Regions from separate parts of the Paenibacillus sp. J22P165 genome, predicted to be linked through region 4. Evidence: riboswitches for the same ligand, from Rfam matches in the RefSeq annotation. Region 4 holds a riboswitch; each other region holds the start of a gene.
The links. Region 4 has a riboswitch for cyclic di-AMP ahead of AC58QM_RS22660 (C40 family peptidase). Riboswitches for the same ligand answer to the same signal wherever they lie in the genome.
Positions count from the first base shown of each region.

Region 1: another riboswitch for cyclic di-AMP. It lies ahead of AC58QM_RS15115 (C40 family peptidase); the one in region 4 lies ahead of AC58QM_RS22660 (C40 family peptidase).
Region 2: another riboswitch for cyclic di-AMP. It lies ahead of AC58QM_RS29545 (stalk domain-containing protein); the one in region 4 lies ahead of AC58QM_RS22660 (C40 family peptidase).
Region 3: another riboswitch for cyclic di-AMP. It lies ahead of AC58QM_RS31220 (APC family permease); the one in region 4 lies ahead of AC58QM_RS22660 (C40 family peptidase).

Region 1 covers NZ_JCAUAP010000005.1:553,527-558,928, forward strand. The annotation lists gene yyaC (spore protease YyaC) at 1-216, opposite strand, end outside; gene AC58QM_RS15110 (hypothetical protein) at 395-1,054, opposite strand; gene AC58QM_RS15115 (C40 family peptidase) at 1,240-2,133, opposite strand; cyclic di-AMP (ydaO/yuaA leader) riboswitch at 2,137-2,304, opposite strand; gene AC58QM_RS15120 (GNAT family N-acetyltransferase) at 2,426-2,947, opposite strand; gene AC58QM_RS15125 (acetylxylan esterase) at 3,126-4,070, opposite strand; tRNA gene AC58QM_RS15130 (tRNA-Gly) at 4,623-4,693, opposite strand; tRNA gene AC58QM_RS15135 (tRNA-Pro) at 4,712-4,788, opposite strand; tRNA gene AC58QM_RS15140 (tRNA-Arg) at 4,809-4,885, opposite strand; tRNA gene AC58QM_RS15145 (tRNA-Gly) at 4,892-4,966, opposite strand; gene AC58QM_RS15150 (AIM24 family protein) at 5,069-5,402, opposite strand, start outside.
Region 2 covers NZ_JCAUAP010000014.1:141,727-147,128, forward strand. The annotation lists gene liaF (cell wall-active antibiotics response protein LiaF) at 1-358, opposite strand, end outside; gene AC58QM_RS29535 (hypothetical protein) at 343-474, opposite strand; gene AC58QM_RS29540 (PspA/IM30 family protein) at 493-1,155, opposite strand; cyclic di-AMP (ydaO/yuaA leader) riboswitch at 1,325-1,477, shown strand; gene AC58QM_RS29545 (stalk domain-containing protein) at 1,482-2,273, shown strand; gene AC58QM_RS29550 (sporulation protein YjcZ) at 2,434-2,535, shown strand; gene AC58QM_RS29555 (molybdopterin molybdotransferase MoeA) at 2,655-3,923, opposite strand; gene moaA (GTP 3',8-cyclase MoaA) at 3,954-4,958, opposite strand; gene mobA (molybdenum cofactor guanylyltransferase) at 5,031-5,402, opposite strand, start outside.
Region 3 covers NZ_JCAUAP010000017.1:74,613-80,014, reverse strand. The annotation lists gene AC58QM_RS31230 (MFS transporter) at 1-678, opposite strand, end outside; gene AC58QM_RS31225 (GNAT family N-acetyltransferase) at 832-1,281, shown strand; cyclic di-AMP (ydaO/yuaA leader) riboswitch at 1,549-1,700, shown strand; gene AC58QM_RS31220 (APC family permease) at 1,801-3,636, shown strand; gene AC58QM_RS31215 (YqkE family protein) at 3,682-3,942, shown strand; gene AC58QM_RS31210 (polysaccharide deacetylase family protein) at 3,954-4,919, shown strand; gene AC58QM_RS31205 (polysaccharide deacetylase family protein) at 5,018-5,402, shown strand, end outside.
Region 4 covers NZ_JCAUAP010000009.1:22,958-28,359, reverse strand. The annotation lists gene AC58QM_RS22665 (MSMEG_1061 family FMN-dependent PPOX-type flavoprotein) at 45-656, opposite strand; gene AC58QM_RS22660 (C40 family peptidase) at 796-1,266, opposite strand; cyclic di-AMP (ydaO/yuaA leader) riboswitch at 1,270-1,408, opposite strand; gene AC58QM_RS22655 (hypothetical protein) at 1,576-2,394, opposite strand; gene AC58QM_RS22650 (M1 family metallopeptidase) at 2,479-4,473, opposite strand; gene AC58QM_RS22645 (YwhD family protein) at 4,667-5,158, shown strand; gene AC58QM_RS22640 (transglycosylase domain-containing protein) at 5,331-5,402, opposite strand, start outside.

The DNA.
Region 1 (5,402 bases), on a different contig from region 4:
ACCAATAACATGCGGATAACCTAGCTCTGCAAGCTTGCTGCCAACGAGTGGACCTAGTGAATCGCCAGTTGAACGATCGGTCCCGATACACACAAAAGCCAACTCACTTGGCTTCAACTCCGTGCTCAACGCGATCTGTTGCAGAAGCTGCCCTAACTGTTCACCATTAACCTTTTTCCAAAACTGCGCCTGCAGTTCCAATGGTTCATTCTCCATCTTTGCCTCCCTTCCAAGCATGTTGCACATAATCTTTACCTGATGAATGATAGTTCTATTGTTTCATAAGGTGATGCACCCTGTCCACTTGCCTACCGCCAATTGCACGCACACCAAATAAGCGTTACTCGACAGAGCAAAGCCTATTCATGCCGCTTGTATCCTGACTTATACCTTCTTAATGTACGCGATTCATCCGAACAATCCGATAATAGAGCTGACCGCTTACCTCTTGTTCCACTTCCAAATAGCCTTCCGTATGTACATAATCCCCCAACATAAACGTGGAAGCATCCGCTGAATCTGCATGTGTTAGAAAGAGCAACGCTACCTTATCATCCCCAACTACAAATCCAACCTGTTCTTTCACCTGAAACTTCTCGATAATTTTCCCATGATGTGATCTCACGATATGATGAAACCGCCAAGCGCCTTCTTCCTGTACGATAAAATAAAGCACACGATTTCGATGCGCATTGCTAAATTCCCGCGTCACACCAATCATACATACCTTTTCACCAATTCGCAGATATTCATCAATCACATACGATTTCAGTCGTAAACGGTTGACGTTCTTGCTCTGGATATAATTTTCCATCTCATCTATCGAGCGGTGATCCTTCGGATCTTGTTTCGTTGCATAGAATACTTCTTTAATAAAAGTATCCGTTTGGAATTGCCTTGCCCCTTTGAAATGGTTATACGTATGAAAAAATTGCTTAATCACGACCCGAATGTCTTCCGGAATGGCAGGACCTGTTTCCACGTTGTACATGCGATCTGTTCGACCCGACATTTTAATTTTATGAAACCAGCTTTTCCAGACACTAACTTGCATGTCGTACGCGTCACCTACTTTCTTCCAACCATTTTCTCATTATAGGCTATAATCCTCAAAATTTCGATAAAAATCGCAGATTTTCGCGCAAAAAAAAGAGCATCCGCCGCTATGCTTTCATTTGCGAAAGACACAGCGAACATACGCTCTTATTCACCCTGCATATACCATATTGAGTAACTGTCTTATAGTACGCGTTTTGCACCTACATATCTTGAGCCCCAATAGGAGCTAGCGAGACTATCAACCGTCACACCAACGGATGTTGTTGAGGAAATGAATTGATTATTTCCGATGTAAATGCCCACATGATTGACAATACCTGAAGCAAAGAAAACAAGATCTCCCGCTTTCAAATCCGTCACTCTTGTCCCTGCTTGATCGTACATTTGCACGGAGGTGCGTGGCAGCTCAATGCCTTTGGCCTCGTATACATAACGAACGAATCCAGAGCAATCGAAGCCCTTGGGTGTCGTTCCTCCCCATCGATAAGGCGTCCCCTTAAAAGTCGTTGCAGCTTGAATAATTTGAGCTGAAACGGATGACTGAACGACCTTGGCCACTGGAGCTGCTAGGGCTGCGGGTGGGGGTGCAATCCATGCTGGCTTATGAGTTTTACCGTCTTGTTCTACGATGGCGATTTTATTCGCATCGTTCCACGCAATCTCAGAGCCAAACGTCTCTGTAATGAAACGTAGTGGAACATAGGTACTTCCCTCAAGCAACGTAGGACTGCTCTCTAGTTCAACTAACTTACTGTTCACGATCGCTTTCTCTTCGTCAGTAGTAAGTTGAATGGATTGCTCTTTGTTCATGAGTGTGACGACAACTTCATCGCCTTGCTTCGCCCAATCCACTTGATAACCTAACTTCTCCGACAACACGCGAAGTGGCACTTGGAGTGTACCTGCCTTATCAATAAAAGGCTGTACTTCTGGGAACTGCACCAAGTCATCGTTAACTTGAACCTTCACCGAAGAAGAATCCGTTGCCGCATGCGCGGATGGCGCGGCGAACAGTGTAATGGCTGCGCCTAAAATAGCGCATGAACAAATAAAGCTTTTAGTAAAAAGTTTCAAAACGTTGTGCCTCCTTGAAGCCTCCGAGGTTAGTTGACGGGTTCGGGAAGAGGTTTTCCCTAGTAAGCCCCATTAGCCTAAAACTAGACTAACTGAGCATTCATTCACCCCAAATAAAGAAGTCCCCCGTACCGGAGCTTTCGATGCTCCGAGATTCGGCATTTTTTGTCTATGTTAGACTAGCACAGTTCGTTTTAGCTTGACAACTTTTGCACGATGGTAAGTGTTTCCTTTTAGGCCGAAAAGCACAAAAAACAGCTACTCTTTTCAGAGTAACTGTCTTCAAAATGCTTCAGACGTAGCCTACTGGCTGCCTGTACACCTCTGTAAACAGGATCTCCTTACAGGGATTAAACTCACTTTCAGTTAAAGGACTCGGATAACTCATGATGTTGAGAGGAAGCATGGCTTGCCCTTCTCGCAGTGGAGGCTGTGCATAAGAAAAAAGGTTCAAATGAAAACCACAGCGCTTATAGAATTCAATTCTCCGCGTCGCATCTGAGGTAGTTGGAAGCTCTACTTCAAGTACAATTGGCGTGCTTGCACTACTTATGTACTTCATCAGCATTCGCTTACCAATCCCACCACCTCTTATGGCAACATTGACAGCAATATGTTCTACAAATCGAAATGTGCTAAAGTTCCAACTGGCCAAAAAGCCGAGCAATTGCCCCTGGGCATCTCTCTCAACATCGATTCTGTAACTAGGATGAGGTAAAAGCGCCCGCTGACCCTCATACGTTCTTATTTCCGTTTCTGGAAAAGCGGCATTCATCAGCTCGAATACCTCTTCAAACGAATCCTCATTGACCATCTGTCAGCACCTCCCTTCATGTTGGTTTTAGGTTATCCAACTGGGCCGTTTCTTACTTCCCTATGGAGCTAGATGAACGACACCTCAGTTCACATGGACAAAAACCCTACCTTTCGGATCAATAAGATCTCGGAAAAGGTAGGGTATAGTCATCTTTACTCGACACTTGTTTCAGTCCTTACCATTTTGAGAAAAAGGCATGTGCCGCTGCATGGGACCCAGGAGGTGTCGCATGCCCCATGAAGGGATACACTTTAATCGATTTGTTTGGGGATTCAATTCGGTTATAGGCAGCAAATATCGCTTCTGGTAAGCAACACGTATCCTTCAATCCTACCGAAATGTGAACAGGCTGCATAATACGATCACCTAGGTTCATGATATCGAAGTAAGAAACCGTTTTCAGTACATTAGGCAGATATTCTGGGAACCGGGTAACCAGATCAGCCGCTTCGCTGAGTGAGCTAACCGAATTCAACAAGCCTAGATCCATGTGACAATGATTCGGTACATGGGCAATGGTTGCCCGAATGCGCTTCTCAAGCGCAGTAACGAGTAAGGCAATCCCTCCGCCTTGGCTTCCACCATTTACGAATACTCGCTCACTGTCGATCTCTGGCTGCTCTAACGCACATTGCACAGCACGTAAGGAATCGATCGCAACCGCTCGATAATAGCTCGTCTCCGCATCGAGAATCCCCTGTGAAATCCATCCCTTCGTCATGCCTGTCTCCTGTGGCAGCAGATTACCACTATCGCCGCCTTGCCCGCGTACATCAACCGCAAGTACCGCATAGCCCATAAGCAACCAGGCTGCATGATCCTCTGGTCTTCCCTTGGAGCCTGTATAGCCCGGGAATGTAACAATACAAGGCACCTTCTTAGACTTGCTCTCTGCAGGCAGTAACAACCAAGCATGGATCGGTGTTTCCGCAGCACCTCGCAAAACGATCTTATTCACTTCTGCTTGTACAAAATTTGATGGCACCGACTCTCTTGTATACGACGCTCCTTCTGTAGCTTCCGCGTAAGCGCGCTCCCAGAATGCAGCCAGATCAGTGGGCGCCGTTAACTCCGAATGATAATTATGTAGCCCTTGAATACGATTTTCAATTGCGTTCATTTCGGTAAGTCCCCTTTTCATGTTTTTCCCATTTTAACCTAGATATACGAGTATGACTATCGGAAATTTGAAGATTAGTTCTTCCTTCGTTGATATTCGAACCCCTGCGCGCTCTACCCGTCTGCGCCTTCATTCTTGCACGGTGGCGTGCCTCGATTCTTGAGTTCCCAGATTGGGTAGCTCTTGGGGATTAACTGGATTATCTACATCTATATCCGTGTAAAACTAGCCCTTGTGGAGATTAACTGGATTATCTACATCTAATTTTGTTAGGAATGTCCCATTAGGCGAATTTCGCCTGAAATAACGGGAGGAAATCCAGTTAATTTGCAAAATGAGATGATTTCACTTGAATTAGCTGCAGAAAATCCAGTTAATCTATTGGGCAGGAATTCCTATGGCTAACTCCGATGCTTGTGCCTGCACCAGCGCAAGGAGCAACACCTCACGCCATAACCCACGTGTAATCATTAAAAAGGGAATACTTCGCTACTCGAAAATTCATATAAACAAAAAAAGACCACCCGAAGGTGGCCTTTTCTCTTGCTCGTAAGCGGGCGGCGGGAATCGAACCCGCGCGATCAGCTTGGAAGGCTGAAGTTCTACCATTAAACTACGCCCGCATATTAAAAATAACGAAGTGGTCGGGACGACACGATTTGAACATGCGACCCCCTGCTCCCAAAGCAGGTGCTCTACCAAGCTGAGCTACGTCCCGAAGTGTGAATAAAGTATAAATGGCGCGCCCTGAGAGATTCGAACTCCCGACCTTTTGATTCGTAGTCAAATACTCTATCCAGCTGAGCTAAGGGCGCAAATATTGGAGCGGAAGACGGGGATCGAACCCGCGACCCTCGCCTTGGCAAGGCGATGCTCTACCGCTGAGCCACTTCCGCACGGTATCATTTCTCTTTCGCTCAACAAGTGTTTCTCTGAGGCGACAAGGAATAATATATCAGGTATTCAAAACAAATGCAACTATTTTTAATATTTTTTTATTATTTTATGAAAACGCCGCCAAATGGTAGAACTTCTCGCGCTATGCGCCGCAGCAAACTATCTGATTTCATATGCTCATCCAATTTGGGATCAGGCTTACAAGGCTGCATGAGTACGTGACCATGCCCCGTTATCTCCCAGTGATAATTCATATGTTGGCTCGCCAGTGTGTTGCCGTATACACAGAGGCGCAGCTTAGCCTGCCGCGGGTAGGCTACAAGACAATGGACATCAACATACAAGGGCTCAACAGGATCTAGGGCCATGTGATGGATAGGGCCAGCTGTTAGTAAACCTAGATTACCAGGGCCGTGAAACTGCATTTTAACTAAA
Region 2 (5,402 bases), on a different contig from region 4:
TCCTTAGAATCCACGGTTCACGACCAAGGCGAACACTATCGACAATCTTTTGCTTTTGTATATACGTATCATCCTTATGAGCCTGCTTAGATCGAATGAAAAATAAACCTAATGAAATCAACACAACGGAAATGACAATTGTGAGATGATCACCAAATAAAATGACGGCACCAATCCCCATCAGCACATAACCCTTGCGTTCTTTGCGTGAACGAACACGGTGAATGCCCAGCAAAATAAGGATTACGGCCACAATGGGAAAAAAGCCTACGGTATGATCTAGAAGCAAAAAAACACCGACTGCAATCAGCACAAGCGCTGTATTTCGGCTGCGGTTATTTTTCATTTCTTCTCCCATCGATGCACCTCCTCTGGCTGCTGCTTCATGTCTTCGTTCATACGATTCTTAGCATACCATAAGAATGGACGACCTCCAAGATGCAAATCCTTATAGGGCAAGGCTTTGCCTTTCATGGAGGTCACGCGCCAACGCTATTTTCGGTTATGCGGATCTCGCTCATCGCGAGTTCGCTGCTCCTGCTGCCAATCGTGCTGCAGCTTGGTACGCAGCGCGCGCAGTTCATGCTGAAGGTTGCCTCCGGCTTCCTTCAGCGTTTCCTTCGACAGGCGGCCCGCCACGCGGAGCCCCTGCAACGCTTCCCGGCCGAGTTCGCGGCCGGCGACCTCCAGCTCGCGCCATGTGTCGCGAGCTTCTTTGCCGTGCAGCCCGCTGCGCGGCTGCACATCCTCGGCTGCGTGCCCTGCACGCAGCCCGCGCAGTTCCTCTGCGAGCGCCAGGCACAAGTCCTGGCTGCTCGCGTACTGCGCGCGGTAGTGCTCGCAAGCGGCTTCCTCGCGCAGCTTCTCTTGCAGGGCGAGCCGCGCGAGATCCTCTTCGCCGGCGCGCATGGCAAGCTCCGCCTGCTCGCTGCGCAGCTTCGCCATCTCTTCTGCGCGAGCCATGTTGCTGCGCAGCGCAATCGTAGCCTGAAGCGCATCTTCATAGCGCTCCTCTAACTGAACTATCGTAGGGTTCCCTGCATACGCAGTACCTGGATTCGTTTTGCCTACAGTCTCTTGCCAGACGGTTTCAGCCATCTTGCCGATACGGTCAAATATATTAGTAGGATCAATTTCCTGTTTCTTATCATTCATATCAAAATCGCCCCTCATCCTCAGCCTCATCCTTCATCATACTTCTATCGTAGCGCAATATATGATGTTCTAAAACCGACTATCGACTGTTTTTGAACCTAGACCTAAGTCTAGTATGAGAAGCGTACAACCATATATTGGTCGTTGTTCGAGCATGGCGATGATGATAAAATATTTGAAGCCGAGTCTAGTGCGTAAATAAAGGCACTGGTACGGGGGACGAAATACTTGGGGTGAATATTTGCTTCGGCTTGGAGCAGACTAGGGAGAACCTTCTTCCCGAACCCGTCAACTAACCTCGAAGGCTCATGAAGGAGGATTACCAATTGAATAAGCTTACTAAAGGGTTAACTAGCCTTGCTGTGTCACTAACAGTTTTGGCAGGAGGCTTTCTTTCCCCATTTTCAGCCCAAGCAGCTGCAATGGAAGTGAAAGTGCAAGTCAATGATGACCTGATCCATTTCCCTGATGCGCAGCCATTTTTGGATGGCAACCAAATTACCCAAGTCCCGCTCCGGTTTGTAACCGAGAAGCTTGGTTATACAGTGAATTGGAAAAAAGATGGAAACCAGATTGAAGTAACACTAAATAATGACAAACATACGATTACCTTGGTTTCAGGTCAAAAAGAAGCTAACATTGATCAGGAAACCGTCGTACTAGATGGCGCTTCCCAGTATCAAAATGGGCGGGTTTATGTGCCGCTTCGCTTCCTTTCCACCGTTGCAGGTGTACCTGTCCATTGGGATGCTAGCAGTAAACTAGCTATTCTGAGTAAAGATGGCGGGCAACATGCACCGGATTATCAAGTTTTTGAGTCTACAGCTTATTCAGCAGATCCTTCTGAAAACGGTGGGTACGGCGCATTTGATTACATGGGTAATCCACTTGCAGTCGGCACAGTTGCTGTTGATCCATCCGTTATTCCACTTGGTACCAAACTTTATATTGAAGGTTATTCGTTTAATGGTCTTCCGCAAGGCGGAATGTACGTCTATGCAACCGATACCGGTGGCGCCATTAAAGGAAAACGAATGGACATCTTTATCCCAGGCTCGCGAAAATCTTTGCAAAGCTTCGGCATTCAGAAAATTAAAGTATACCAAATTCCAAATTAATTGCTTGGAAGAGCTGCCCCTTGAGAATCAGACAAGGGCAGCTCTTTTTGGTAGGTGAATGTTCCGATGCAATAAGGGCATTCGTCCAATCAACAGGTATTCGCCCTACATATGTTATATAGTGTTTAACCCATATTCATTCAAAACCGGAGGGGATACTATGTCAGCTGTAGTTGGTGGAACGCCAGGATACGGAAATTCCGTAGGTGTAATTCTTGTTCTTTATGTACTGTTGGTCATCATTCTTGCTACATTCTACTAGGACTATCTTCCGTTAATTCGTTAGATTGCAAAAAAGCCCAGCCTGCTGAAACTTCTGTCCATAGAAGCTTCCAGCAGCGGGCTTTTTTTCATTTATCAATAAAATTATAAGTTCATCCGTTAAAGCGTTGTATACATCTTCACACCATCACCACGCTGATACCCTTGTCCTCCAGGAGGCAACCAAATCAAACAATCCGCATCTTTGATCGACACCATGATACTTGACTTATCAATGCCCGCAGGTCGCACCCAGATGGTTCCTGCTTCGACACGTGTCGTTCCCCGAATATAACGGGGATAGGCAGAAGGTTTATCATAAGTCACATCCAGAAACGCTGTAGACGCTTTTGCCTCAGGACACTGACTCCCTAACATTTTCTTAATAATTGGCTTTGCGAATAGCTCGAAGCCTACAAATGATGCTCCTGGATTACCAGACAATGCGATGAGCAACTTGCCCTGCCATAAAGCCGCACTTGTTGGTGTCCCTGGCCGCATCGCCACTTTATTGAACAATAGCTTACCGTCGAATCGACCGAATAGCTCTACGAGAACGTCGTAATCACCTACAGAGACCCCGCCAGAAGTCAAAATAAGATCAACATCAGGCAGCACTGCTTCAAGCGCGGCTTCCACCTGCTCAGGATCATCCGTAAGTGCTGGCATGATCCATGCCGATCCACCTGCTGCCTCAACTTGTGCAGCCAGCATGTAGCTATTGCTGTTGCGGATTTTCCCTGGCTGCATCTCCTGTTCGACTTGTAACAGCTCTGAACCAGTCGAGAATATCGCTACCTTAGGCTTTCGGTACACCTCAACTTCAGAATAGCCGAAGGTCGCCAGAATAGCGGCATCTCCTGGGCCAATCTGTGCACCACGTGCAATCACGAACTCCCCACGTGCAACCTCGCCAGCGATTGGCGTAATATTACTTGCTGCTTGCACATTTTTCTTAATCCGTACTTTGACGTCCCTAGATACCACAGATGCATCCTGCAAAGAATCTGTCATTTCTAGCATGACAACCGCATCTGCACCATCTGGCACAGGCGCTCCCGTCATGATACGAGCAGCCGTTCCCTCTCGAATCGTAAGCTGGGGCATGGTCCCGCTTGGAATCCGCTCAATAACTTGTAAGACAACCGGTGAGTCTTGCGTCGCCGTTGTAATATCCTCGGAACGAACCGCATATCCATCCACACCGGATCGGCGAAAATGCGGAACAGCATGATCGGCATAAATATCCTTTGCCAACCGTCTGCCAAAGGACTTGGGCAGCGAGACCATCTCCGTCTCAGTGGGTATAACGTATGCATAGAGTTCGGCTCGCGCTTCCTCAACAGAGATTACTTTCCTGCCAAACCTGAGCTTCATTTCACTGTTCACTTGATTCCATGCCCCCTGTACCCCGTTACGCTATCCGCCGATCTGTGACATCCGGCGATTAGTTGGTGTATGCGACTGTTCTTCGTTCATCAAAGCCTGAGCCATCTCATGATTTTGTGGTTTTATATCCAGCGCACGGAAGAACAGGTCCTCCACCGCTGCATCATCACCAATATATTTGCGTACGTTAAATTCATCCGACCAATATAAGCACGGCTTGATATTGCCATCAGCCGTCAATCGCAGACGATTGCAGGTTTCACAGAAGTGATCACTAATCGGATGAATCAGGCCGAATGAACCTAACGCACCTTCTATGCGATAATTCTGTGCAGGCCCATTGCCATAAACCGCAGTAGACGCCGTTGCTTCCCAGCCCATTTCCTTACAGCGGTCCAGAACCGTCGTAAGAGATAAATAGCGGCTTTTCCAATCTTCGTCTTGATGTCCGATTGGCATATATTCAATAAATCGCACCTGAATCGGGCGATCAATCGTCATTTGCAAGAAATCAGCAATTTCATCGTCATTAATGCCTTTCATCAGTACCACATTCAGTTTAATCGGTGTAATACCTACACGATACGCTTCTTCGATCGAGGCTAGCACACGACGAATATCCCCACCACGGGTGATCAAAGAGAAACGGTCTGCTCTTAATGAATCTAAGCTAATATTTACACGGGTTAACCCTGCCGCTCGCAGCTTCTCAGCACGTGACGCAAAATAAATCCCATTCGTAGTCAATGCAATATCTTCAATACCGGGAATCTGAGACAGCCTCCCAATCAGCTGCTCCAGGTTTTTACGTACAAGAGGCTCTCCGCCAGTTAATCGTAATTTACGAACACCAAGTCCAGCTAATACGCGAACAATTTCTGTTATTTCATCAAAAGTTAACAGCTTCTCATCCGGTTCAAATTCCATTCCTTCTTCCGGCATACAATAGACGCAACGCAAATTACAACGATCTGTCACTGAGATGCGCAGGTAATCATGCATCCGCCCAAAACGATCCAATAGCAGCTTTGGCATAGGAGTTCACCTTCTCTCTCTATCTATTATGGCATATTTTCTGACAATTTCCTAGGTTTCAACGTATCCCATTTATTCCGATGACAGATTATCTAACATAAATTTATAATCTTCAGGTGTATTCATATTGGTTGCAAAATTCGTTCGAAGCCCACGTTGAACAAAAAAATCCGAATCAACAGACTGCCAATCTAAATGGTCTAATAACCCCATTAACCGATAGTTTTGTTGCTGCAGCAGTAGTTCAGCTTCTGGCCCAACATCTCGGCCATAGATGCCGTGAAGTGGGTGCAAACGCCCCTCTAACTCGGGAATAACAGCATCCACATTCGTATCTCGGCATACCTCCACCATAGCTTCTGCTGCATCGCCAGAAATAAATGGCATATCGCAGCCAACAATCCATAAGTGAGCCGAATGCGCAACCTTGGAGGCGGCATGAAT
Region 3 (5,402 bases), on a different contig from region 4:
CAGCCCAGTCGTTCCAACGCCTAGGAGCAGAGCACCGATGAAATCGAACGTGCCGCTTTCTGCTTTTTCTTTTGGAAGCAGGATTAAAAATATAGGGATAAGCAGAAGCGTAATCCCAGTAATAACGAACAGGAAGTGCCAGCCCAAATACTGAACGATAGAACCGCCTGCGACGGGACCGAGTCCTAAGCCGAGTGAAGCCGCGGATAAGATGAGCGACATAGCTCTGCCTCTGCGAGACAATGGGATGTAACGTGTGACGAGAACGATACCCAGCGATGGGATCGCTCCTGCGCCAGATGCTTGAATCAGCCTTGTAAGCAGCAACAATCCGAAGCTGTTCGTGAACAGCCCTAAGACGGAAGCACCGCCTAGTGAAAGCAGGGCAATGACGTAGAGTTTTCGAATAGGCACGAAGTCGGACAAGCGGCTGTAGGTAATAGAGGCAATGGCGAAAATGATGGAATATCCCGTAACAATCCACGATGCTGTCGAGGGGCTGAGCTCGAATTGAACAGAGATTTTGGGAAGTGCCAGATTGAACATCATCGTGTTCATAATCACCAGTACAATGGTAAAACAGAGCAACCACGATACCGGTGTTTCACGTAAGCGACCTGGCATCTCAGGAGGCGCTGACGCTATTTCTTGATGTGAGGTAGTCGTGTAATTTGACATGGTACACCATCCGATCTAAACTATAATATTAATTGTTACAGTTTATCATGAGGGTTAGGGTGTGTCAATGAATTTAAGTATATGACCATTGGAATATTGTATATTAATTCATTAAATTGTATTATTATTCGAAAAAGATAAATGAGGAATACGATGGGACACCACATAATTAGAAAAGCGGAAATGGAAGATTTAGAGACACTCACAGAGTTGATGTATGCCTATATCGTAGGGTTTTATAAGAAGCCAAGGCCGGAAACCACCGCTATTCATCGTTTGATTAGCAGCCTGCTTCTAGAGCAAGGCGGTACACAGTTTGTTGTCGTTAAGGAGGGGGAACTCATCGGCTTTGCAACGTTGTATTTTGCCTGGAGTACGATAAAAGCAAGTCCTATTACGATCATGAATGACCTCTTCCTTCTCGAGCCATTTCGTGGGGCGGCGGAAGAAGAAGATTTGTTCAGGAAATGCCAAAGTTATTCCAAGGAAAACGGTTATGCCTATATGTCATGGGTCACCGGACCAGATAATCAACGTGCACAACAGTTTTTTGACAAAATGGGCGCAACACGCCTGGATTGGGTAAATTACACGATTATATAAGGGAAGCCGTGAGCCAATAGCTGGATTTTCCCCGAAATTCCTCCTTTTGAAGGGACGATTGCATGAATCGAACAACCTCTGAAGGATGCAACCCACTTCTTTTCATCAAATACCCTGATTACGTACGAAAATGGAAGATAATCAAAGAATCAAGTAATTGTAAGCGAATTATTGCGTGATACAAGAGGTGGGAGGGGGCTTTTTACGTTTTTTCCATCCTTTACTATGTGAGTAGAAGAGAGTAGTATTCAACACGTACCAGAACAGTTGAATATTTCGCTTAATTTTCTGTTAAGAAAAGCGGGGGAACCAAAAGTATCATGGGGTGAGTAGGGGTACGGATACCAAGTACCTTTTAGGGCAGATTTCTCGCGGCCCGAACCCGGCAGCTAACCTCGTAAGCGATCGTGAGAAAGGAGAACATGTGTTTAAAACACAAGGTCATTCCTTGTGTTTTTTTGCGTCCATTTTTCAAGTGTGGTGCGTGATATTCGTTTTAATTGGAGGAACAAGTGAGAAATGACAAGTGATTCATTGAAAAAAATTGTGTTTGGTAAGCCGCTAAAGTCGAGTGAGATTGAGTCGGAGAAAATGCCTGTCTGGAAAGGACTTCCCATCCTGTCTTCCGATGCCTTATCTTCCGTATCGTATGGGACAGAGCAGATTCTGTTAGAGCTTGCAACAGTTGGTGTAGCTGCATTTGCCTTCTCCTTGCCGATTGCGATTTCCATTATTGCTTTAATACTTCTGCTAGTGTTGAGCTACAGACAGGTGATTGAAGCCTACCCTATGGGTGGCGGCGCCTATATGGTTACGAAAGAGAATTTAGGGATGGTATGGGGACGACTTACAGGAGTCTCCTTACTGATTGACTATACCCTTACCGTTGCCGTGTCGATCTCGGCTGGCGTCCAGGCGATTACGTCTGCATTTCCATCTGCCGTACCGTACATTGTTCCACTTACCATCCTGCTGGTTTGGATTATGGTCTGGCTGAATTTGCGAGGTACTTCTGAGTCAGGCACGGTATTCGCCATACCTACTTATTTTTTCATCCTTTGTATTCTGTTGTTAGTTGGAAAAGGCATTTTCGATTTGCTCACGGGTTCACTGAATACACACGCTATCGAATTCGCACCCAGCGCAGCAACGAGCTCATTGACCTTATTCGTTATTCTTAAAGCGTTCTCTTCTGGTTGCTCAGCAGTAACAGGGATCGAAGCGATTTCGGATGCGGTACCCCATTTCAGAACACCTTCCGTGAAAAATGCTAAGCGTACGCTTATCTCCTTAGGCGGCTTGTTGGCCATCGTCTTCGGTGGTGTAACGCTGATTGCTTTAGGGTATGGAATTGCGCCTGACCCTAATGGTCATACATCGGTCTTATCGATGGTGACGGAGCAAGCTTTTGGCCGTGGCACGATGTATTATGCGACTCAAATCGCAACGATGCTCATTCTGGTGCTTGCAGCGAATACGAGTTTTAATGGTTTCCCGATCTTGGCGTCGATCATGGCTCAGGACAAAAACTTCCCGCGCATGTTCTCCTTCCGTGGAGATCGTCTTTCCTATCATTATGGCATCATCACGTTAGGCGTATTGGCAAGTCTGCTTCTGATTGGTTTCAAAGGTAAAACCGATGCACTTATTCCGCTTTATGCGATTGGCGTATTTTTATCCTTTACCTTGGCTCAAAGCGGTTTGGTTCGCAAATGGCTGAAAGAGCGCGTCTCCGGCTGGATTGGCAAATTAATTATCAATGGTCTAGGCGGCATTGTGTCTCTAGCAGTTCTGATTATTTTCTGTATCACCAAATTCAGTGAAGGCGCTTGGATCGTCATTGTTGTGACGCCGATCTTACTATGGCTCATTACGAAGATCAGTCACCATTATGATGATGTAGCGAAGCAACTTCGCATTGATATCACACAAGACCGTGTGTGTACCAAAGAGCCCGTCATTATCGTACCTGTGGCTGGGATTCACAAAGCGGTTGAGCAATCTCTGAACTATGCCAGATCGCTTTCGCCAAACGTTATCGCATTCTATGTGTCCTTCTCGGATGAGGATGAAGAATCGATGCAGGAGAAGTGGCAGATCTGGGATCCAGGCGTTCGACTCGTTGTGTTCAAATCGCGATATAGAACGATCCTGAAGCCGCTGGCAGAATTCATTGATCGTATCGATACGCATGTGTCAGAGAAGCAATCCATCATGGTTATTCTTCCACAATTCATGCCGAAGAAATGGTGGCATCGTCTGCTCCATAATCAGTCTGCGGCGCGGATTCGTTCGAAGCTTCAAGCCGATAAGGATATCGTTGTTGCAACAGTACCGTATCATTTACATCAATAGAGGTGTACAATAATAGGGAGAACTTGTAGACGAGGTGACCTTATTATGGTGAAAAAGAAAGCAAAAATGACGCCAGCTGCGGCTAGTGTGCAAGATAAACCTGCAACGCTGAAAGATTTACTGCGTCCGGAAATACTAGAAGGACTCAAAGCCCAGGCTGACGCGATGAAAGCGGAAGAGCAAGCGAAGAAGGACGCAGAGAGAGCCAAGGTAGAGGCGGCACGCAAGGCGGAAGAGAAGCGTCTTGAGAACGATTTTGCCTATCAGCTGGAGAAAAGTAAATTAGACTGGCGGAAGCATAAATGAGGGGGCGCGCGATGTGCCTCCTTTTTTTCATGAGCGCGATGTTAGCGCTTGCAGGTTGTCAGGTGGAGCAGGGTGCTATGGAAGTGGAAACTGTGGTTGCATCGACACCGGCACTAGCGCCAACAGCTGCACCAACTGCAAACACTACATTAACAACACCAGTGAGTAGTCCTATCGCGTCAACTGTCCCAACGACCTCATCCCATCCTTCATCCGATAGTCCAACGGTTAAAACGGAAGATACGGAAGCTGTCCCAGCTTTCGCGTCGGTAGAACAATCCTTGATTGCTCGTTATGCTTCGGCGAGTCCAACGAAGTGGGGAGAGCGTGTCCCCGGTGTCAAAACACGATTACAAACGAAGGACAAAGTGATTGCCCTTACCTTTGATGCCTGCGGCGGGAAGGATGGCAGTGGCTACGATGAGAAGCTGATCCAGTATCTGATTCAGGAGCAGATTCCAGCTACGTTATTCATCAATGCTAGATGGATGGCTGCGAATCCGTCTACTTTTCAGCTTCTTGCCGCGAATCCTTTGTTTGAGATCGAAAATCATGGCACCGAGCACCGCCCTTTATCCGTAACAGGCAAGCCAGCATACGGTATTGCGGGTACGAAGAACGTCAAAGAAGTCATTCATGAAATGAATGATAATGCGGATCAGATAGAGAAGCTGACGGGGAAAAGACCCCTATTTTTCCGTTCAGGTACAGCATTTTATGATGAGATTGCGGTATCTGTTGCGCATGATTTAGGATTTGCGATAGCAGGATACTCGGTGCTTGGTGATGCGGGAGCGACTTATAACACGGAGCAAGTATACAACGCCATTTCAAAGGCCCCGAGCGGATCCATCGTTCTCGCACACATGAATCATCCCGAGAAGGATACAGCGGAGGGTGTCATCAAAGCGATTCCGGTGCTGCGACAAGCGGGTTTCCATTTCGTGCAACTTGCTTCTATGGAACTTAACGGTTAGGAAGACAAAGTAGCCGTAATAAATAGTTTACAAGAAAGCGTTTTCATGGTAATATCTTCGTAATTTATCATTATCTCATCTACGGGGTTGTTGTCAGCATGAATGGACTGAAATTGGGAAATCCAACGAATTTGGCGTTTACTGTTCTTTTAGTTTCTAGCTTTTTATTTTGTCTCTATGTTGTATTGCCTAACGCATCGCCAAAGTCCTTGGAGCAGACCCTAAGTCCAGAACAAGTAAAAAGTGAAGAACATCTTGTGCCTTCTTATGAACCGTTAGCAGAACTAGCTGTAGAACAAGAAGTAAAGCAAGAGGTGAAACCAGCCGTACAGCAACTAGAACTCGAAACGCAGCAACAACAGGGGAAGCGTCAAGTAAATGCGCTAGCTTTTGATCAGGCAGATTATAGTAAACAAAAGGTTCATTATACGGACAAAGTCATTGTACTGGCCTATCATCACATTGATGAAAAAGAAAACGGGA
Region 4 (5,402 bases):
ATGTGATGTCAAGTTACACATTATGGTTAGAAGGCTGTTTGTTCCTATTCTTCTAGTGGAACTCCGTTCAATGCTAGATGGGCGCGGAACATTTCCATGCTGTCCGGATGCTCTTTCTCAGGCACCCACGTAGTGGAATCCCAAATCTTTGACAGCTTGAGGGCACGGCTGCAATGTATGAAGCATTCTTGCACTTCAACGCCGACAGCGGCGATGGGGGACTTCCCGTTCAACTGCATCGTGGACAGTAGCTCCTCATCTTTCGTCAGCCAAGCGCGGCCATTGACGCGGAGCACCATGTCTACGCCAGGAATGATGAATAAGAGACCCACTTGCGGGTTGGTTAACATATTTTGCATAGAGTCCAGTCGACGGTTTCCCAGTCTTTCTGGATAGATGAGGCGATGTTCATCCAGCACGCGAACGAAGCCTGCGCTATCACCGCGAGGTGAAACATCGCACAGTCCATTCGCATGCGACGTAGATAAGTAGAATAAGGGTGATTTGGCGATAAACGCTCTAGCATGCGCGTCGACTTGGTTGATTACTTTCTTTTGGACTGCCGGATGCGCCTCTCCGATATCTGTGCGAATGTCATCAATGGATTGAATGATGCCGGGGAACGGTGGGGGCGTAAGATCTTTTATTCTGTCCATGTATTCCTATCCTTCCTGGAGGCCGAAAGCCTATATGTATTCATTGTAGTATACGCTTATCTTCTCGTTCAAATGAATGAAGCCCTACAAACCGCTCTTACGAGCAACGCTTGCAGGGCTTCATTCTGTGCCGAGAATATTACTTGGATTCAGCAGTTAGTTGATTGTAGATATCATCCCATAGAACTCGTCTGGCTGATACATACCGCTTCGCATAATAGGATTCGCTCAACTTATTCTTCACAACACCTTGATTTGTAGCGGAGTGAACGAATTCACCATCTCCAAGGTACATGCCTACATGAGATATGCCGCTGCCATCCGTGTTGAAAAATACAAGATCGCCCTTACGAAGATCTTTTTTGTCAACCCAGTAGCCTTCGCTGTTTTGTGATTTGGAGCTGTGTGGAAGGTCGATGCCGAACCCATTGAACAAGTAGGATGTGAAACCAGAGCAATCAAACCCTTTGGTTGTCGTTCCTGCCCATTTGTAGGGAGTTCCTACGAGATCTTCGACTGCGTTGTCCATGGAGGATGACGCGAAAACGCTTCCTACACTTACACTCAAAAACAAAACAAGGCTAAAAATAAGACCAACAACTTTCTTCAACTGCTTGTCTCCTTCCGGTGCCTACGAGGTTAGCTGGAGGGTTCGGTTGAAGGTTCCCTATGATCCCTGTCTTGCAAGATCAATTCACCCGGAGTGGTTCCCCCGTTTCCCCATAAACTGAGGAATTCGGCATGAAATATTTGGTTTTTTGATGCTAGTCCTTTTAATTCGTCATAAACAATGAAATTCCTCTTTTTTCATTTGAAAAAAGGCTAAAAATAAGGCGGATTGTTCGGAAAAAAGACAAAAAAAAGCCCCTATCTCAACGAGAGGGGGAGAATGTTTGCCTATTGGCTGTTTTTTTGAATATTAATTGGATATTTTGGCAGAAAGAAGTTGATATTGGGAGGAAATCCCCCAAATCTGGATGAAAATGTGGAATAGGGGATACAGCTGATAAATGATTAGTGCTATCAGTCCAGCCCATATGTAGGTAGCTGTGACAGTTACCCCTGCTAAAAGTCCTGTAATCACCAGTAGAATGATGGACAGTCCGACAATCGGCAGCGAATGTCGAAAAAAGGAGATGACCGTAGATAGGATGCCTAGCTTAGCCGCGATGGCGAATTGCACATACATAAAGAGAAGCTGCAAGACAAAGCCGTAGACCAACAGACTAAGTATCCAAGGCAGAAGCTTGATAATGACTTGCTCATAGGATCCGCTATGCCCAAGAATATATGAGGCTTTCGGTAGCAGCCAGATGAGTGGAAACAGGGTAAGTGCAATCCGGACGAGATACACGAGCAGAAACGGTAGCATAAGTTTTTTCATCCCGCGAAAGAATCGATAGCCTGCATTCTGATGAGCGTGCGTAAGTGAATAATATACACCGCCATTTAGGAGTGGCGTCAGCAGCATGCGAGCACATAAGAGAGCAGCTAGCCACCATAAATAGGAATAGCTAAGATCAGTTTTTATTAACTGAAACTGGCCTTCAGCCAGGAAGATTTGCAATGCCTGCTTCGGCTGCTCGGCGCCAGGGAAGCGATGCATGAGGGGGACAAGTATGCCCTGAACAAGTTTATACAGGAGAATACCCCAGCCCATTTGATATAGGAACAAAATGATTGTGGCAAAAGGCTGTGCCATAGCTGCCCTGAAGCCTGATTTGATATAGGTAGCCAACGAGGTCCCTCCTTAACGTTTTCTTTAGAAAACCAGCATCGTAAGCATACCCTCAGCGTTTGTCATGAGGGGTAAGCCAAGTCCTTACCAGGCGACTGAGCCGAAGATGGCTTGCAGGAACTGAATAATGCCGAGATTCCATCGAATTTGCCACTTTGTATCTAATTGGGTCTGATAAAAATTGTTGATATGCTTATTTTCGAGAATGAGTGTGTACTTCGGATCAATGCGCACCCAGTCGACAGGAGAAGCATGTGTTAATTTGAACTCAATACTGCCTTCCTTGCCATCCCACGTTTTATCTAATGTTGTCCCATCTGCGAAGTGGAACTGGACGGGAACTTCTGGTGAGTTGCCACCAAGTTTAACGATGCGGACTGTGCTTTCGTAAGTTTCGGAACCTTTATTGCCCTGAGGCCGGACTTGAACACTCTCAACAGAATAGTCCATCATCATCTCACCATAGACATATTGATTGAAGAAATCGTCCCACTTTGTTTTGCTGACATCCTCCACAACTTGCTGGAAGTCCTTCGTAGAAGGGTGCTTGAACTGCCACCGTTGGAAATAGGTTTGCATGATACGATCCATCATTTTGGTGCCGACCTGTTGCTCAATCGCTTTCAGCACTAGCTTGCCACGCGTGTACACATTTTCAGCATACTGGTCATGACCTTTATAAGCCCATGCATCCTTCTGCAACCCATTAGGAGAGGTTATATAGCTGGATTCGACAGGTAAATTAGGCACCTCGCCATATTCGGCTTCCATGACCTTATCCTCTGCATAAGAGGTAAAGCCTTCATCCAGCCAGGCTTCTTCGAATTCGTTGCTGGCGACGAGCCCGTAGAAAAATTGGTGGCCGATTTCATGCACGACGACACGTTCTAGTTCTAAGTCGGGATCCTTGTCACTAGCACCCCAAGCCGTAACTAAAGTCGGGTATTCCATGCCGCCCGCGCCATTTCCACCTGGAGGCGGTACCACGATAGAAAGGGTAGAGTAAGGGTACGTTCCGTACCACTGACTATAACGGGAGAGTGCTTTTTTGGCCGCATACATGTAACGATCCTTTAAATCTTGATGATTGGGATCGAGATACAGTTTAATTTTGACACCAGGAACTTGTGGAGCAGAGAAAGATTGTTCGGCGTAGACGAAATGAGGCGAAGCCGACCAAGCGAAATCGTGGACATCCTCAGCGTAGAATTGATAGGTCTTTATTCCTTTTTCCGTCACAGCAGGCTTCACAGGAAATCCTGTAGCCGCCACAGTGTAATTGGCGGGTACTTGAATTTTCACATCATACATACCGAAATCCGCATAGAATTCGGAATTGCCATGATATTGATGGAGATTCCAGCCAGCTTCAGTGCGGCCTCTTGTACCCTTGCGTTCATAGGCGGCAACTTTCGGAAACCATTGCCCTGCCATAATGAAGTCATCGACGTACCCCATTCTGGCAAAGGCTGCAGGCAGTTTTACTAGGAAATCGGTTTTCACGGTGACCGTTTCACCAGGTCCCACGGGTTTAGATAATGGGATTTTGAGCAGCGTATGGTCGTCCTTATTGCCGTCATCAGGCTGTACAAAAGTCATCCGCTTAGTGAGATCATCACCCGTATCCGATTTTACCGAGAGCAGTTCCATACTTCCGCCGCTATCTGCCTTCGCTTCATCGTCCCGCAGCTTCCCGCCGGATTCTCGCATGAATGTCGTTTTCTTCGATGCGAACGCATTCGGATAAAGGTGGAAATACAGTTCTTGAACAGGAACATTGCCTGGATTTTCCCACGTGAGCGTTTGTTGTCCTTGGAGCTGCCTCGTTTCTGGTGTGTACGCAACGTTCATGTGATATTCAGCAATACGATAACTAAGTGGTGTTGAGGTTTCTAACGGTTTGCCATTATCTGCAGGCTGCATGTCCGGTGTCTTCGCAATAGGTACCTCTTTAGAGACGACAGGAACAGTCCCTCTTGATGTGGAGGGGAGCAAGGTGTTCGTTATTAACACTGCGCCGGCAGCAAGGAGCATGACAGCAAACCACTGTACCTTGCGACTATTGAATAGAGCATTCATATCCATGAGATTCACCCCGCCTAAACAAGCATCTACAGCATGTATATGTAGACAACCTAGGGAATATTTCTGCGAGGTGAAAGAAATGTTAGAAAGGGCCATGGAAGACTCCGCCCCTTGTTCTAAGGGATGACTTTCGCTACAATGAAAGCAAGTCGTCATTTTAACTTTATGTAGAGTGGAAGGTGCCCTTATGGAAGCGGATAAGAAGAAGCTGGCCTTAAATATAGTAAGTTCAAAAGTGAATCACAAAGGCTTCGGCGCAGGAGCAATTGATCTAAGCAACGTCTCCGGTATTATTATTGATGGGGATGAGGCTTATCTGGATGAAGGAACCCTGCATGCCAAGAGTAAGATTGAGAAGGGGATTAAATTCTCCACGAACAAAGAGGATGTCCCGAATGGTCGTAAAGCGTGGATCGTGTGGGTAGCAGTTGATCGCACAGAAGAAGGTGCCTATTACGCGGGAATGTCTGCTTGTGAGATGTTAATCGATACGGAAGCTCGCCGCGGATGGAAGATTCTTGCGGAGCATGTGAACAAAATGGATGGCGCTATGAAACGCAAATTCATTCTAGAAGGATTGTCTGACAGTGAGCGCGCAGCGCTTCGCAATAGACTAATTGAGCATAACGAAGACTGGTGGAACCGCTCAGATCAGAGCCTCAAGGACGCGCTCTCCTAAGCTTTCTGTAGCGAATCTGGAGAATATGAACATTATGTGTCATCCATTGTTACACAATGTCGAAGCGGGTATACTAGACCCTAGTGTATGTTACCTCATATACTAGGACAGCAAAAAGGCAGGACTAAGACGCGCTTAGTACTGCCTTTTTGTGTTTTCATTTAGGCGTAAATTAATCATTCCACCAGCGTTTCAGATCGTTCCACCAAGAGCCGTTAGCGCCTTTGGAGCCGTCTTTTTGACC